DNA from 2 places in the Cupriavidus sp. 96C5-1 genome. Region 1 is predicted to be linked to the other one. Evidence: riboswitches for the same ligand, from Rfam matches in the RefSeq annotation. Region 1 holds a riboswitch; the other holds the start of a gene.
The links. Region 1 has a riboswitch for glycine ahead of AC3FOF_RS31685 (D-amino acid dehydrogenase). Riboswitches for the same ligand answer to the same signal wherever they lie in the genome.
Positions count from the first base shown of each region.

Region 2: another riboswitch for glycine. It lies ahead of gcvT (glycine cleavage system aminomethyltransferase GcvT); the one in region 1 lies ahead of AC3FOF_RS31685 (D-amino acid dehydrogenase).

Region 1 covers NZ_JBYOJU010000037.1:27,175-34,506, forward strand. Annotated here, with positions in the region: gene AC3FOF_RS31675 (FKBP-type peptidyl-prolyl cis-trans isomerase) at 1-73, shown strand, start outside; partial or broken gene hfq (RNA chaperone Hfq) at 358-580, opposite strand; glycine riboswitch at 945-1,069, shown strand; gene AC3FOF_RS31685 (D-amino acid dehydrogenase) at 1,118-2,440, shown strand; gene AC3FOF_RS31690 (LysR substrate-binding domain-containing protein) at 2,538-3,461, shown strand; gene AC3FOF_RS31695 (MFS transporter) at 3,871-5,178, shown strand; gene AC3FOF_RS31700 (M20 aminoacylase family protein) at 5,241-6,434, shown strand; gene AC3FOF_RS31705 (winged helix-turn-helix transcriptional regulator) at 6,520-6,879, opposite strand; gene AC3FOF_RS31710 (hypothetical protein) at 6,956-7,332, shown strand, end outside.
Region 2 covers NZ_JBYOJU010000009.1:53,234-60,565, reverse strand. Annotated here, with positions in the region: gene AC3FOF_RS12990 (UvrD-helicase domain-containing protein) at 1-973, opposite strand, end outside; gene AC3FOF_RS12985 (YMGG-like glycine zipper-containing protein) at 1,202-1,432, shown strand; glycine riboswitch at 1,521-1,608, shown strand; glycine riboswitch at 1,630-1,773, shown strand; gene gcvT (glycine cleavage system aminomethyltransferase GcvT) at 1,872-2,999, shown strand; gene gcvH (glycine cleavage system protein GcvH) at 3,100-3,480, shown strand; gene gcvP (aminomethyl-transferring glycine dehydrogenase) at 3,581-6,505, shown strand; gene AC3FOF_RS12965 (DUF421 domain-containing protein) at 6,606-7,148, shown strand; gene AC3FOF_RS12960 (L-serine ammonia-lyase) at 7,185-7,332, shown strand, end outside.

The DNA of each region.
Region 1 (7,332 bases):
CGGCGTGCCGGGCACGATTCCGCCCAACGCCACGCTGAACTTCGAAGTCGAGCTGCTCGGTATCGGCAACTGACCAGGGCGGATCCATCGCCATGTCGCGTCCCCGGCCGCCCGGCCGGGGCATGGCGGTTGAGGCCGGCGCTGGTCCGCGCACGGACCAGCGCCGTGAAGAAAGGCCACGATTTCGCCCGACCTGGGCAAAACGGCAGCCCGGCGCGGCTGCCGGCGAACGTGGCGAGAACGGCGGGAGCTACTCGTTGCCGCCGCCAAGCGCCAGCGGACGGCGTTTTCGCGTCACCACCAGAGGCGTTTTGGTCTCGCCGTCGGTGTTGTTCGTGCGGGCCGGGCGCGCGGCGGAGGCAGCGGGCCGCGTCCCCGTGTCCAGCTGGATAGTGGATATCGCTTGCTTGTAGATCGCCTGCATGCCGCCAGGCGTGCTAAGCATCACTACGAACGGGTCGAACGACTCGATGGAGCCGATCAGCCTGATACCGTTGACCAGATAGACCTGAACACGCTTTCGCTCTTTGCGCAGTGTGTTCAGAAAGCCATTCTGCGGATTGGAGTCTTCGAGCTGCATTGGATATCGGAAATTGGAACATGCGGGGCGTGGCCGCTGGGTATGAGGTGTAGCGATGCACAACATCGGTGCCCGCACATTGGTGTAGCGCGCCCATGCTGCGCGCTCCGTAGCATGGCGCATCGCGGTAGTGGATGCCGGCCATTCTATCGCATGCCGGGATGCAGCACGGCTTGATAGTGGTCAAGCCGCTTCCGTTCGGCCGGCCAACTGCCCGGCGCGAGGCAGGGCCGGCCCCCATTGCGGTCACGCCTGCCCCATGTTAATGTGCGCCATCCAGGAGAACGAGGCGCCCCCGTCATATCTAGGCGGGCCCCTCTACCGAAGGCGTACCCCTGAAACGCTCAGGTGCAAAAGACTGGAGACCGATAAAACTGGAGAGCGCCGGACCGGATCACCAAGGTGAACGGCATGCGGCCGCCGAAGGGGCAAGCCGGTACCCGTGGCGGGTGCGGCGAATCTCTCAGGCAAAAGGACAGTGGGGGCAGACAGGCCGGATGGCCTGCCTGCCCCTTTTTGCTATCCGGAGCCTGAAGAATGAAAGTCATCGTAATGGGGGCCGGCGTGATCGGCATCGCCTCGGCGTGGTACCTGGCCCGTGCCGGGCATGAGGTGGTGGTGCTGGAGCGCAATGCGGGCGCCGCCCGGGAGACCAGCTTTGGCAATGGCGGCCAGATCTCGGTCAGCCATGCAGAGCCGTGGGCCAACCCGGCCGCGCCGCTGAAGATGCTGCGCTGGCTGGGGCGCGAAGATGCCCCGCTGCTGTTCCGCCTGCGCGCCGATCCGGCCCAATGGTCATGGGGCCTGAAGTTCCTGCGCGAGTGCTCGGCGAAACGCTCCACCCACAATATGATCCAGTTGCTCAACCTGGGCACCTACAGCCGCGCCAGCCTGCAGGCGCTGCGCGCGGAAACCGGCATCGAGTACGACCACCTGACCCGCGGCATCCTGCATTTCTACACCAGCCAGAAGGAATTCGACGCCGCCATCGAGCCGGCGCGCATCATGCGCGAACTGGGCTGCGAGCGGCGCGTGATCAGCCCGGAGGAAGTCGTGCGGCTGGAGCCGGCGCTGGCCAATATCGCGCCGCGCCTGGCTGGTGCCACCTATACCAGCGAGGATGAGTCCGGCGACGTACACCGCTTCACCACCGAACTGGCAGCCCGGTGCGAGGCGCTTGGCGTACGCTTGCGCTATGGCGTGCGGGTGCAGCGCCTGCATGCCGAAGGCGGCAGCATGCGCGGCGTGGAAATCGCCGACGAGACCGGCGGCTACCAGATCGAAAGCGCCGATGCCTATGTGCTGGCGCTGGGCAGCTTCAGCCCGATGCTGGCGCGCCCGCTGGGGGTGAAGCTGGACATCTATCCGGCCAAGGGCTACTCGGCGACGCTGCCTGTGCTCGACGGCGAGCGCGCGCCAAGCGTGAGCCTGACCGACGACGAATACAAACTGGTGTTCTCGCGTTTCGGCGACCGCCTGCGCATAGCGGGCACCGCCGAACTCAACGGCTATGCGATGGACCTGAACCCGGTGCGCTGCGAAGCCATCGTCAAGCGCACGCTGGACGTGTTCCCGGGCATGAGCCGGCCTGAACTGGCCAGGTTCTGGACCGGCCTGCGCCCCGCCACGCCGGGCAACGTGCCGTATATCGGCGGCTGCGCCATCGACGGCCTTTACCTGAACACTGGCCACGGCACGCTGGGCTGGACGCACGGCTGCGGCTCGGGCCGCGCCATCGCGGACATCATCAGCGGGCATGTGCCGGAGGTGGATTTCGCCTTCAGCGGCGCGCTGCCGACGCCTGCAACACACCGTCGGGCAACGCTGGCGGCAAGCCCGGCCAGCGTCACGACACACTAAGGCCGCCATCCGCCGCGCACGGCAGCGCCAGGCGCCCGGCCCCTTGGGCCGGGCGTTTTGCCGTTACCATCTCCGACCACGACTTTTGCAGGCCCCCATGAAGCTCAACCAGCTGCGCGCCCTGGCCGCCGTTGCCGAATCCGGCAGCATCCAGGAAGCCTCGCGCATCCTCCACCTGACGCAGCCGGCGCTGAGCAAAGCCATCAAGGAACTGGAGAGCAGCGTAGGCGCGGCGCTGTTCGTGCGTTCGAGCACAGGAATCCGCCTGACCCCCTACGGCCAGCGCCTGGTCACCCACGCGCGGCTGATCAGCGAGAACGTGCGCCGCGCGCGCGACGACCTGGAGGACATGAAAGGCACCGTGGCGAGCGAGATCACGGTGGGCGTGACGCCGGTCACCGCGATGATGCGGCCGATGGCGGCCTGCCTGAGCACCTTCCGCCGCGAGTTTCCCAATGCCCGCCTGCGCGTGCAGGAAATGCGGCCGACGCAGTTGCTGGAACACCTGCGCGAAGGCACCATGGATTTTGCCGTGACCTCGCAACTGCTGCCGGCGGACCGCGGGCTGGACTGCACCCAGGTCTGCCGCCTGCCCACCATCATCGCGGCGCGGCGTGGGCACCCTCTGCGCGCGGCGCGCTCGGTGCGCGCGCTGCAGCAGGCCGACTGGCTGGCGGCTGACCCGCTCTCCGATACGGCTTCGCCCTTCCATCAACTGTTCGCGGGCAACGGCCTGGACTCGCCCACGCGCGTGATCGAATGCTCGTCGATGGGACTGGCGCTGGAACTCTGCTGGCAGGTGGATACCCTGGTACTGCTATCCAGCGAATCGCGAGCCAGCAGGATCATCACCGAAACCATGGATTTCATCGACGTGGCCGAACCCGTGCCCGACCGCATCGTCTCGCTGGTCACGCGCGACCGGCACGTGCTGACGTGGGCCGCGGCACGCCTGCATGACGCCCTGCTGCAGGCGCTTGCCAGCCACTATCCGGCTTTGCACGAAGGCGCCGCGCCATAAACGGCGCCATTCCGGCGCCGCCAAACCCAATAAAAATCAAATAGTTACACCCAAGGGAAGCTGGCGGAAAGCGGTCAACCGACGCCGGCAGGGCGCCTGCCCTGCCGCCTGGGCCAACTGCGGACCACCGCCACGCCTCACCCTGACGCCCCCTTCCCTCTGTTTGGCCGCGCACGAGCCGGGTCGTCGACAGCACACATGCCGGCCACGCCGCCAGCCGGGTGCCAGTCTGCCACCCAGGCCGCATGGACGGGCACGGTGGCGGGTATCGCCCGCCATTCCCGATGCGCATACCCATGAAAAAAAGCGAAGTGCGTATCCGGGGCACGGCTCTTACCATGCCCCAACACCAAGAGAAACGGGGCCGCGCCGCACCCGTTCCCTATCTGGCCCACCCGAGGAGCAAAGCATGACCACCGCGCCCACCGCGCTATCCAGCCACGCCGGCAACGCGCCCGCCGCTATCGCAGTCGACCGGCCGCACTCGCGCCGCGCCGTCATCGCCGCCGCGATCGGCAATGGGCTGGAGGTATACGACTTCACCGTGTACAGCTTCTTCGCCGCCACCATCGGCAGGCTGTTCTTTCCGTCCAGCAGCCCGCTCGCGTCGCTGCTGCTGTCCTTTGCCACCTTTGGCGCCGGCTTCGTGATGCGCCCGCTCGGCGCGGTGCTGATCGGCAACCTGGCCGACCGGCGCGGACGCAAGGCGGCGCTCACGCTCACCATCCTGCTGATGAGCGCCGGCACGGCACTGATCGCCTTCACGCCCTCCCACGCCAGCATCGGCGTGGCCGCTACCGTGCTGGTGGTGCTCGGCCGGCTGCTGCAAGGCTTGTCGGCGGGCGGCGAAATCGGCGCCGCATCGGCCCTGCTGCTGGAATCCGCGACGAAGCGCAACCGCTGCTTCCTGGTGAGCTGGCAGGCCGCCACGCAAGGCGGCGCCGCGCTGCTCGGGGCGCTCACCGGCGCTGCCGTATCGGCCCTGCTCAGCCCCGAAGCCATGCACGACTGGGGCTGGCGCCTGCCGTTCCTGCTGGGCCTGCTGATCGCGCCGGTCGGCATGTATATCCGCCGCCATCTGCAGGAAACCCATGAAGGCGGCGGGCAGCACGCCGGCATCGGCGCGGTGTTCCGCGAGCACGGCCGCACGCTGCTGCTGGGCATGCTGCTGATGACCGGCAGCACCTCGTCGATGTACATCATGGTGTTCTACATGCCCACCTATCTGGTGAGCGCGCTGCACATGCCGCCGGTCACCGCCTTCCTGGCGGCGTGCATGGCTGGTCTCGCCATGCTGGTGGCAGCCCCTCTGTTCGGCAGGCTGGCCGACCGCCTGCCGCGCCGCAAGCCCTTGCTGTTTGCCGGCGGGCTGGCATCGACGGCGCTGGTGTACCCGAACTTCCTGCTGCTCTCGTCGGGCCCTGGCCTGCCGCTCACCGTGGCGCTGATCGGCGCCGCCGTGGCCCTGATGTCGGTCGGCAGCGGCGCGGGCGCCGCCCTGATGATGGAAGCCTTCCCGCGCCACCATCGCGCGACCGGCATGTCGGTGATGTACAGCCTGGGCGTGACGGTGTTCGGCGGCTTCGCCCCGCTGATCGTCACCTGGCTGATCGGTGCCACCGGCAGCAATATGGCGCCGGCCTGGTACCTGCTCGCCTCGGCGTGCATCAGCCTGTGCGCGCTGGCGCTGTTCCCCAGCCACCCTGGCCGCGACTGAAGCGCGGCAAGACACGGTTTCCCTGTCCGACATCCAACCGCACCATCGAGGATCGTACCGTCATGACCCAGAACCCGGGCAATGTCCCGTCCGCACTGATCGAATCCGCCGCGCGCTTCGCCGAGCTGCGCCACCGCATCCACGCCCATCCCGAGCTTGGCGCCGACGTGCCGCGCACGGCCGACATGGCTGCCGCGCTGCTGCGCGAGTGGGGCTACGACGTGCACACCGGCGTGGGCGGCCACGGCGTGGTGGCGCAACTGAAGCTCGGCAACGGCACCCGGCGCATCGGCATCCGTGCCGACATGGACGCGCTGCCGCTGCAGGAGCGCACCGGCCTGCCCTACGCCAGCCAGGTGGCCGGCCGCATGCACGCCTGCGGGCACGATGGCCACACCGCCACGCTGCTGGCCGCGGCCGAATACCTGGCGGCGACCCGCAACTTCGACGGCACGCTCAACCTGATCTTCCAGCCGGACGAGGAAGGCATGACCGGCGCGCTCGGCATGATGAACGACGGCCTGTTCGAACGCTTTCCCTGCGATGCGATCTACGCCTTCCACAATGCGCCGGGCCTCCCGGTAGGCATGGCGGTGGTGCAGAGCGGCCCGATGGGCGGCTCGTCGGACCGCGCCGCCATCACCTTCCGCGGCAAGGGCGGCCATGGGGCCATGCCCCACCGCGCCGCCGATCCGACGCTGGCCCTGGCGGCTACCGTGATGGCGCTGCAGGCCATCGTGGCGCGCAACGTGGCGCCGGTCGATGCCGGCGTGATCAGCGTGGGCCAGATGCAGGCCGGCAGCACCTACAACATCATCCCCGAGACCGCGACGCTGAAGCTGACCGTGCGCGCCACCGTGCCGGAAGTACGCGACCTGCTGGAAAGCCGCATCCGCGAGGTGGTGACGCACCAGGCCGCCTCCTATGGCGTGGCGGTGGACATCGATTATGAGCGCCTGGCGCCCGCGATCTGCAATACCGTGGAAGAGGCCGCCGTCGCCCGGCAGGCCGTGGCCAGCGTGCTGGGCAGCGACAAGGTGATCCAGGTGCCGCCGTCGATGCAGATGGGCAGCGAGGACTTCGCCTGGATGCTGGAGAAGGTGCCAGGCTGCTACTTCGCGCTGGGCAATGGCACCGGCGAGTGGGTCGGCTGCTCGATCCACAATGACGGCTACGACTTCAACGACCAGTTGATTCCGCTTGGCGCGGCATGCTGGGTCGCGCTGGCGGAAGGCTACCTGCGCAGCGGCGCCTGAGGCGCGCCACGGGCGGTGCCCAGCGCGCCGCCCAGAAGACCCTGGGGCGAACCTGCCCGGGCCTGATTGCCTCGCTCTCGCAGCCTCAGTCGCAAGCGTCCTCCCTGGCCCAGACTTCCAGCCGGTCCAGCACGCCGATCAGGCGCGCGCCCTTCGGGGATAGCTGGTAGACGGTGCCACGCGGAAACGTTGCGGTTGCCAGCCTGACGATCAGGCCGCGCAGCAGCAGCCCGTCCAGACGCTCGCTCAGCACCTTGGACGCAATCCCCGGCAGGCATTGCTCCAACTCGCCAAAACGCTTCTCCCCGGCCGACAGGTGCCAGAGCACCAGGGCATTCCAGCGGTGTCCGAGAAACGCCAGCCAGTCCTCGACCGGGCACTGGACAGGCCGGCGCGGGCATGGCTGTTCCGCTTCGATCCAGGCTGCATTGCCTTCCCCTGCCACATCCGCTCCTTCCCGTTTGGTAGGTACTGCACCGCCGCGCTACTGTCGCGGCTTTTCGACGGGAAGGATAACGCCAATGTACAAAGTGATGCACCCCAAGGGGATGAACGAAACGTTCGCGCGGGCGTTCAACAGCCGGGACCTGCGGAATCTGCTCTGCCTCTATGAGCCAGGCGCGAAGCTCTGCACCGACGGCACCGGCACCGTCCTGGGCGACGAGGCGCGGATCGCCGCGGCGCTGGAGCAGCTCCTGCTGCTGCCGGGCACCATGGTGTCGCGCAACCACTTCTGCATCGAGCATGGCGATATCGCACTGCTGCGGGCGGACTGGCGCCTGCTCGATACGGCCGGGACTTCGGTTGCCTGCGGCAGTTCGTGCGAGGTGGCGCGCAGGCAGGCCGATGGCAGCTGGCGCTATGTGATCGACCATGCGGTGGGCGCCGGACTGCCTGC
Region 2 (7,332 bases), on a different contig from region 1:
TGGCGATGGCATCTCCCATGCCGTGCTCGCTCCACAGCTTCTTGTCGAACAGCTTGGGATTGTTGGAGATGACCGCGTTGGCCGCCTCCAGGATGCGCACGGTGGAGCGGTAGTTCTGCTCCAGCTTGACCACCTTCAGGTCGGGGAAATCGGTCTGCAGCAGACGCAGGTTGTCCAGCGTGGCGCCACGCCAGCCGTAGATGGCCTGGTCGTCGTCGCCCACCGCGGTGAAGGCCGGCGCGCGCAGGTGCGAGCCGCCGGCGAGTTGCTTGAGCAACTGGTACTGGCAGGCGTTGGTGTCCTGGTACTCGTCCACGAGGAAGTAGCGCAGCCGGTTCTGCCAGCGCAGGCGCACCTCCTCGTTGCGAGCGAACAGCTCGGCCGGCAGGCGGATCAGGTCGTCGAAATCCACCGCCTGGTAGGCATGCAGCGTGGCCACGTAGTTGCGGTAGATCAGCGCCGCCTGGTGATCGTCGGCGTTGGCGGCCTCGGCGATGGCGGTCTCCGGATCGACCATGCCGTTCTTCCACAGGGAGATGGTGCTCTGCACATTGCGGATCAGCTTCTTGTCGGTGGTGGCGAGCTGCTCCTGCACCAGACCGAAGCAATCGTCCGAATCCATGATGGAAAAGCGCGGCTTCAGGCCCACGTGCTCTGCCTCGGCCCGCAGGATCTGCACGCCCAGCGAGTGGAAGGTGCTGACGGTGATCTGCTTGATGGGGATGCGCTTGCCCTCGCGCGTGGTCTTGCCCTCCATCAGCTTGGCGATGCGCTCCTGCATCTCCTTGGCGGCCTTGTTGGTAAAGGTCACCGCGGCGATGTGCCTGGGCTGGAAGCCTTTGTCCTCGATCAGGTGGGCGATTTTCTGCGTGATCACCCGCGTCTTGCCCGAACCGGCGCCGGCCAGCACCAGGCAGGGGCCGTCGAGATAGCGAACGGCTTCGGATTGGGCAGGATTGAGTCCGTGGGTCATACGTGGCGGGAAGTGACGGATGTGCAACGCGGAGGCGCGCGCTGGCTGGGCGGAGGGTGGATGCTAACACGCGGCCGAGGCGCCTCCGCGGCAATGAAAGTGGCCCGGCAGGGAGGAAGTAACACTTCGTAAGGTCCGGAGCCATGGGCATGCCGGCACCGTCTAATTTTCATGTCCGCACGTGTGCGCTGCGTGCCGGATGCATGTCACGATACATTGGAGCGAATCATGAAGACCCTGCAATCCCTGGGCAAGGTGGCCTTGATCGGTATCGCGGTAGCGAGCATGGCCGGCTGTGCCGACATGAGTCCCAAGCAACGTAACACCGCGATCGGTGCCGGCGTGGGCGCGGTCGGCGGTGCGGTGCTGACCGGCGGTGACGCGCTGGGCACGCTCGGCGGCGCCGCGGTTGGCGGCGTGATCGGTAACGTCACGACCGACAACCCTCGCAGGAGGTAGGCGAGCCGCCCTGCCCTTGCGCCGTTCCCATGGCGCCGGGGTCGGCGCGGACCGCGTTGACAAAGCCGGGGCGCTCCCGTAAATTGCGCGCATCCGACCGGGAGAGCGCGCGAATCCTGCGCCGCCGAAGGGGTATCACCCGAAAACTCTCAGGCACCATGGACTGGTTGGATCGGCTTGCAACAGGCACACGATGCACGCCGTACTCTGGAGAGCGGCACCCGCCATTTTTCGACATGGTCGAATAGATGGTGAGCGTGCCCACCGAAGGGGCGCGCAAGGCCCGGGCCCAACCGGACCCGCCTTGTAATCTCTCAGGTATCGAGGACAGAGGGGTCATCCGCCGCAGCGGATTTGGCAGCGCCATGCGCGTCGAATCCTGTGGCGGATGGCCCTTTTTTCGTTTTCGAACCGAGATTTGCCTTCCCCCGAGGATTCCATGACGCTCCAGGCCACGCCCCTCAATGCTATCCACCGCGCCCTCGGCGCCCGCATGGTCGATTTCGGCGGCTGGGACATGCCGGTCAACTACGGCTCCCAGATCGAGGAACACAAGGCCGTGCGCGGCGATGCCGGCATGTTCGATGTCTCCCACATGTGCGTGGTCGATCTCGATGGCGTGCACGTGCGTGCCTTCCTGCGCGGCCTGCTGGCCAACAATGTGGACAAGCTGCAAACGCCGGGCAAGGCGTTGTACTCCTGCATGCTCGACGAAAAGGGCGGCGCCATCGACGACCTGATCGTCTACTTCTTCGCCGAAGACCGGTTCCGCCTGGTGGTCAACGCCGGCACCGCGAACAACGATATCGAATGGATCGCGGCCCGCAACGCCGCCACCAACAGCGGCGTGAAAATCACCCCGCGCCGCGGCGACAACGCCCCCGACGGCGTCGCGCCGCTGGCCATCGTCGCCGTGCAGGGCCCCAACGCCCGCGCCAAGGTCTGGAGCGCCTTTCCCTCCACGCAGCCCAGCGAAGCCCTGAAGCCGTTCAACGCCGTGGTGGTGCAGGACCCCGCCCTGGGCGAAGTCATGGTCGCGCGCACCGGTTACACCGGCGAAGACGGCTTCGAACTGGTGGTGCCCGCCGCGAACGTCGCTGGCCTGTGGGAAAAGCTGATCGCCGCCGGCGTGGCGCCGGCCGGCCTGGGCGCGCGCGACACGCTGCGCCTGGAAGCCGGCATGAACCTGTACGGGCAGGACATGGACATCCACACTTCGCCGCTCAACGCCGGCCTGGCCTGGACCGTGGACCTGCAAAGCGAACGCGATTTCACCGGCAAGGCGGCGCTGGTCGCCGCGGGCCAGACCCAGCAGTTCGTCGGCCTGATCCTGCGCGATAAAGGCGGCGTGCTGCGCGCCCATCAGAAGGTCATCACCCCCGCCGGCGACGGCGAGATCACCAGCGGCACCTTCAGCCCGTCGCTGTCCCAATCCATCGCTTTTGCCCGCCTGCCGCGCGATGTGGCCATCGGCGCCGAGGTGCAGGTCGAGATCCGCGACCGCAAACTCGCCGCGACTGTGGTTAAACTGCCGTTTGTGCGCAATGGCAAGGCACTCGTGAGCTGAACGCTCGCACCCGGTCACAGCGCGCCTGCCGGCGGTTTCCCCGTCGACCATCGACACCCTCCGGCAGGCGCTGAATAACAAATTGAATCTGGAGAATCCCATGAATTTCCCCGCCGACCTGAAATACACCGAGTCCCATGAGTGGGTGCGCGTCGAAGCCGACGGCACCCTGACCATCGGCATCACCGACCACGCGCAGGACGCGCTGGGCGACATCGTCTTCCTGGAACTGCCGGAAGTGGGCAAGTCGGTCGGTGCCGGCGACGCGCTGGCCGTGGTGGAATCGGTCAAGGCCGCGTCCGACATCTACGCCCCGGTGGCTGGCGAAGTGATCGCCATCAACGATGCCGCCGCCGCAGCCCCCGAAAGCGTCAATGCCGATGCCTTCGACGCCTGGCTGTTCAAGCTCAAGCCGGCCAACAGCGACGACGTGAACGGCCTGATGTCGGCCGACGCCTACAAGGCCAACGTCGGCGCCTGATGCCAGATCGTCATTCCCGCGCCACGGGAGTGACGGATAAAGATTGCCGCGACGCGGCCGGGCCGACCACCCGCCGCACCGCTCCCACGAGATCCTTGCCATGAACGCCCCTCTGCCCATGACCGCCGCCCAAGCTGCCCGGCCCACGCTGGCCGAACTGGAGGCGCGCGACGCCTTCGCCTCCCGACATATCGGCCCCGACGACGCCGAACAGCAGCACATGCTGAAGGTGCTTGGCTATGACAACCGCGCCGCGCTGATCGACGCCGTCATCCCCGCCGCCATCCGCCGCCGCGACGGCATGCCGCTGGGCCAGTTCACCGAGCCGCTCAGCGAGGAGGCCGCGCTGGCCAAGCTGCGCGGCCTGGCGAGCAAGAACCGCGTGTTCAAGAGCTTTATCGGCCAGGGCTACTACAACACCCTGACCCCGGGCGTGGTGCTGCGCAACATCTTCGAGAACCCGGCCTGGTACACCGCCTACACGCCCTACCAGCCAGAGATCTCCCAGGGCCGCCTGGAAGCCATGCTGAACTTCCAGCAGATGGTGACCGACCTGACCGGCCTGGACATCGCCAACGCCTCGATGCTGGACGAAGGCACCGCCGCTGCCGAAGCCATGACGCTGCTGCAGCGCGTCAACAAGCACGCTTCCAGCACCTTCTACGTGGCCGACGACGTACTGCCGCAAACGCTGGAAGTGATACGCACCCGCGCCCTGCCGCTAGGCATCGAGGTCAAGGTCGGCCCCGCTTCGGAAGCCGCCGGCGCCCATGCCTTCGGCGTGCTGCTGCAATACCCCGGCGTCAACGGTGACGTCGCCGACTACCGCGCCATCGCCGACGCCGTGCACGCCGCCGGCGGCCTGGTGGTGGCTGCCGCCGACCTGCTGGCGCTGACCCTGATCGCCGCGCCCGGCGAATGGGGCGCCGACGTGGCGGTGGGCAACTCGCAGCGCTTCGGCGTGCCGCTCGGCTTCGGCGGCCCGCACGCCGGCTATATGGCGGTCAAGGATGCGTTCAAGCGCTCCATGCCCGGCCGGCTGGTGGGCGTGACCATCGACGCGCAAGGCAACAAGGCGTACCGGCTGGCCCTGCAGACGCGCGAGCAGCATATCCGCCGCGAGAAGGCCACCTCCAATATCTGTACCGCACAGGTACTGCTGGCGGTGATGGCGTCCATGTACGCCGTGTACCACGGCCCGCAAGGCATCAAGCGCATCGCGCAACGCGTGCACCGCCTGACGGCCACGCTGGCCGGCGGCCTGGAACAGCTCGGCTATGCGCGCACCAACGCCACCTTCTTCGACACGCTGACGCTGGAAACCGGCTTCAACACCGAGGCCCTGCACGCGGCGGCCACGGCCCGCGGCATCAACCTGCGCCACGCCGGCGCCACCCGCATCGGCATCTCGCTGGACGAAACCGCCGCGCGCGAAGACGTGGCCGCCCTGCTGGAGATCTTCGCCCACGGCAAGCCGGTGCCCGATTTCGACGCACTGGAGGCCGCCGCGCAGGACGCCTACCCGGCCGGCCTGGCCCGCCAGAGCGCCTACCTGACCCACCCGGTGTTCAACACGCACCACGCCGAGCACGAAATGCTGCGCTACCTGCGCATGCTGGCCGACAAGGACCTGGCGCTGGACCGCACCATGATCCCGCTGGGCTCGTGCACCATGAAACTCAACGCCACCAGCGAGATGATCCCGGTGACGTGGCCCGAATTCAGCAAGGTCCACCCGTTCGCGCCGCTCGACCAGACGGTCGGCTACCGCGAGATGATCGACCAGCTCGAAGCCATGCTGTGCGCCGCCACCGGCTACGCCGCGGTGAGCCTGCAGCCCAACGCCGGCTCGCAGGGCGAGTACGCCGGCCTGCTGATCATCCATGCCTACCATGCCAGCCGCGGCGAAAGCCATCGCGACATCTGCCTGATCCCCTCCTCGGCGCACGGCACCAATCCCGCCTCGGCGCAGATGGCCGGCATGAAGGTGGTGGTGGTGGCCTGTGACGAGAACGGCAACGTCGACCTGGAAGACCTGGCGAAGAAGGCCGATCAGCACAGCAGGAACCTCGCCGCGATCATGATCACCTACCCGTCCACGCATGGCGTGTTCGAGCAGGGCGTGCAGCAGATCTGCGACATCGTGCACCGGCACGGCGGCCAGGTCTATGTGGACGGCGCCAATATGAACGCCATGGTCGGCACCGCCGCGCCGGGCCAGTTCGGCGGCGACGTGTCCCACCTGAACCTGCACAAGACCTTCTGCATCCCCCACGGCGGCGGCGGCCCGGGCGTCGGCCCGGTGGCGGTCGGCGCGCACCTGGCCGACTTCCTGCCCAACCAGGACAGCGTGGGTTATCGCCGCGACGACCGCGGCATCGGCGGCGTGTCCGCCGCGCCGTTCGGCTCGGCCAGCATCCTGCCGATCTCGTGGATGTATATCGCCATGATGGGTTCGGCCGGCCTGACCGCCGCCACCGAGAACGCCATCCTGGCCGCCAACTATGTGGCGCGCCGCCTGTCGCCCTACTTCCCCGTGCTCTACACCGGCCAGCACGGCCTGGTGGCGCACGAGTGCATCCTGGACCTGCGCCCGCTGCAGAAGACCACCGGCATCTCCAACGAGGACGTGGCCAAGCGCCTGATGGACTACGGCTTCCACGCCCCCACCATGAGCTTCCCGGTGCCGGGCACGCTGATGATCGAGCCGACCGAGAGCGAGGCCCTGCACGAGCTGGACCGCTTTATCGACGCCATGATCGCCATTCGCGCCGAGATCGGCCGCGTGGAGGACGGCAGCTTCGACCGCGAGGACAACCCGCTGAAGAACGCGCCGCACACCGCCGCGGTGATCACCGCCGACGCCTGGGAGCACAAGTACACGCGCCAGGAAGCCGCCTACCCGGTGGCCTCCCTGCGCACGCAGAAGTACTGGCCGCCGGTCGGCCGCGCGGACAACGTGTACGGAGACCGCAACCTGTTCTGCGCCTGCGTGCCGATGAGCGAGTACGCCGACCAGGCCTGAGCCCGTCGGCAGGCCGTGGCCGGCAGCCGCGATCCCGCCAACGCGCTATGCTCGAAGCGGTAGCGCGGCCACCCGGCCGCGCCTCGCGAACGGAGCATCCATGTGGAATCTCAGCGCCCCCTGGTGGGAATTCGTCCTGCGCGGACTGATCGTCTACGGCAGCCTGCTGGTGTTGCTGCGCCTCTCCGGCAAGCGCCAGATCGGGCAGCTCACATCGCTCGACCTGGTGCTGCTGCTGGTGCTGTCCAACGCGGTGCAGAATTCCATGAACGCGGGGGACAACTCCGTCACCGCCGGGCTGATCCTGGCAGTGACGCTGGTCGGCGCCAACCTCGTGCTGGCCTGGCTGAGCTGGCGCAGCCGGCGCTTCGAGAACGTGGTCGAGGGGCGCCCGCAGGTGCTGGTGCACGAAGGACACGTTTATCCCGACGTGATGAAGAACGCCTATATCACCCGGGACGACCTGCATAAGGCGCTGCGCCATGCCGGCTGCCAGCGGGTGGCGGATGTGCATTTCGCCATCCTCGAGAACGACGGCACCATCAGCGTGATGGTGAAGAAGGAAGTCCCCCAAACTCCGCGCGACGCTGCCAGCTCCCTGTGGCGCGCCCCGGATAACGACAGCAACGACACGCCGGTCTGAAGCCGGCGTCAGGTAGTCCCCAACCAGGAGTTTCCCGTGGCAGTCAGCGTCTTCGACCTGTTCAAGGTGGGCATCGGCCCTTCCAGTTCGCATACCGTGGGGCCGATGCGCGCTGCGCTGATGTTCGCCCAGGGCCTGGCGCGCGACGGCCTGCTGCCGCTGGTCGCCAGCGTGCGCGTCGAGC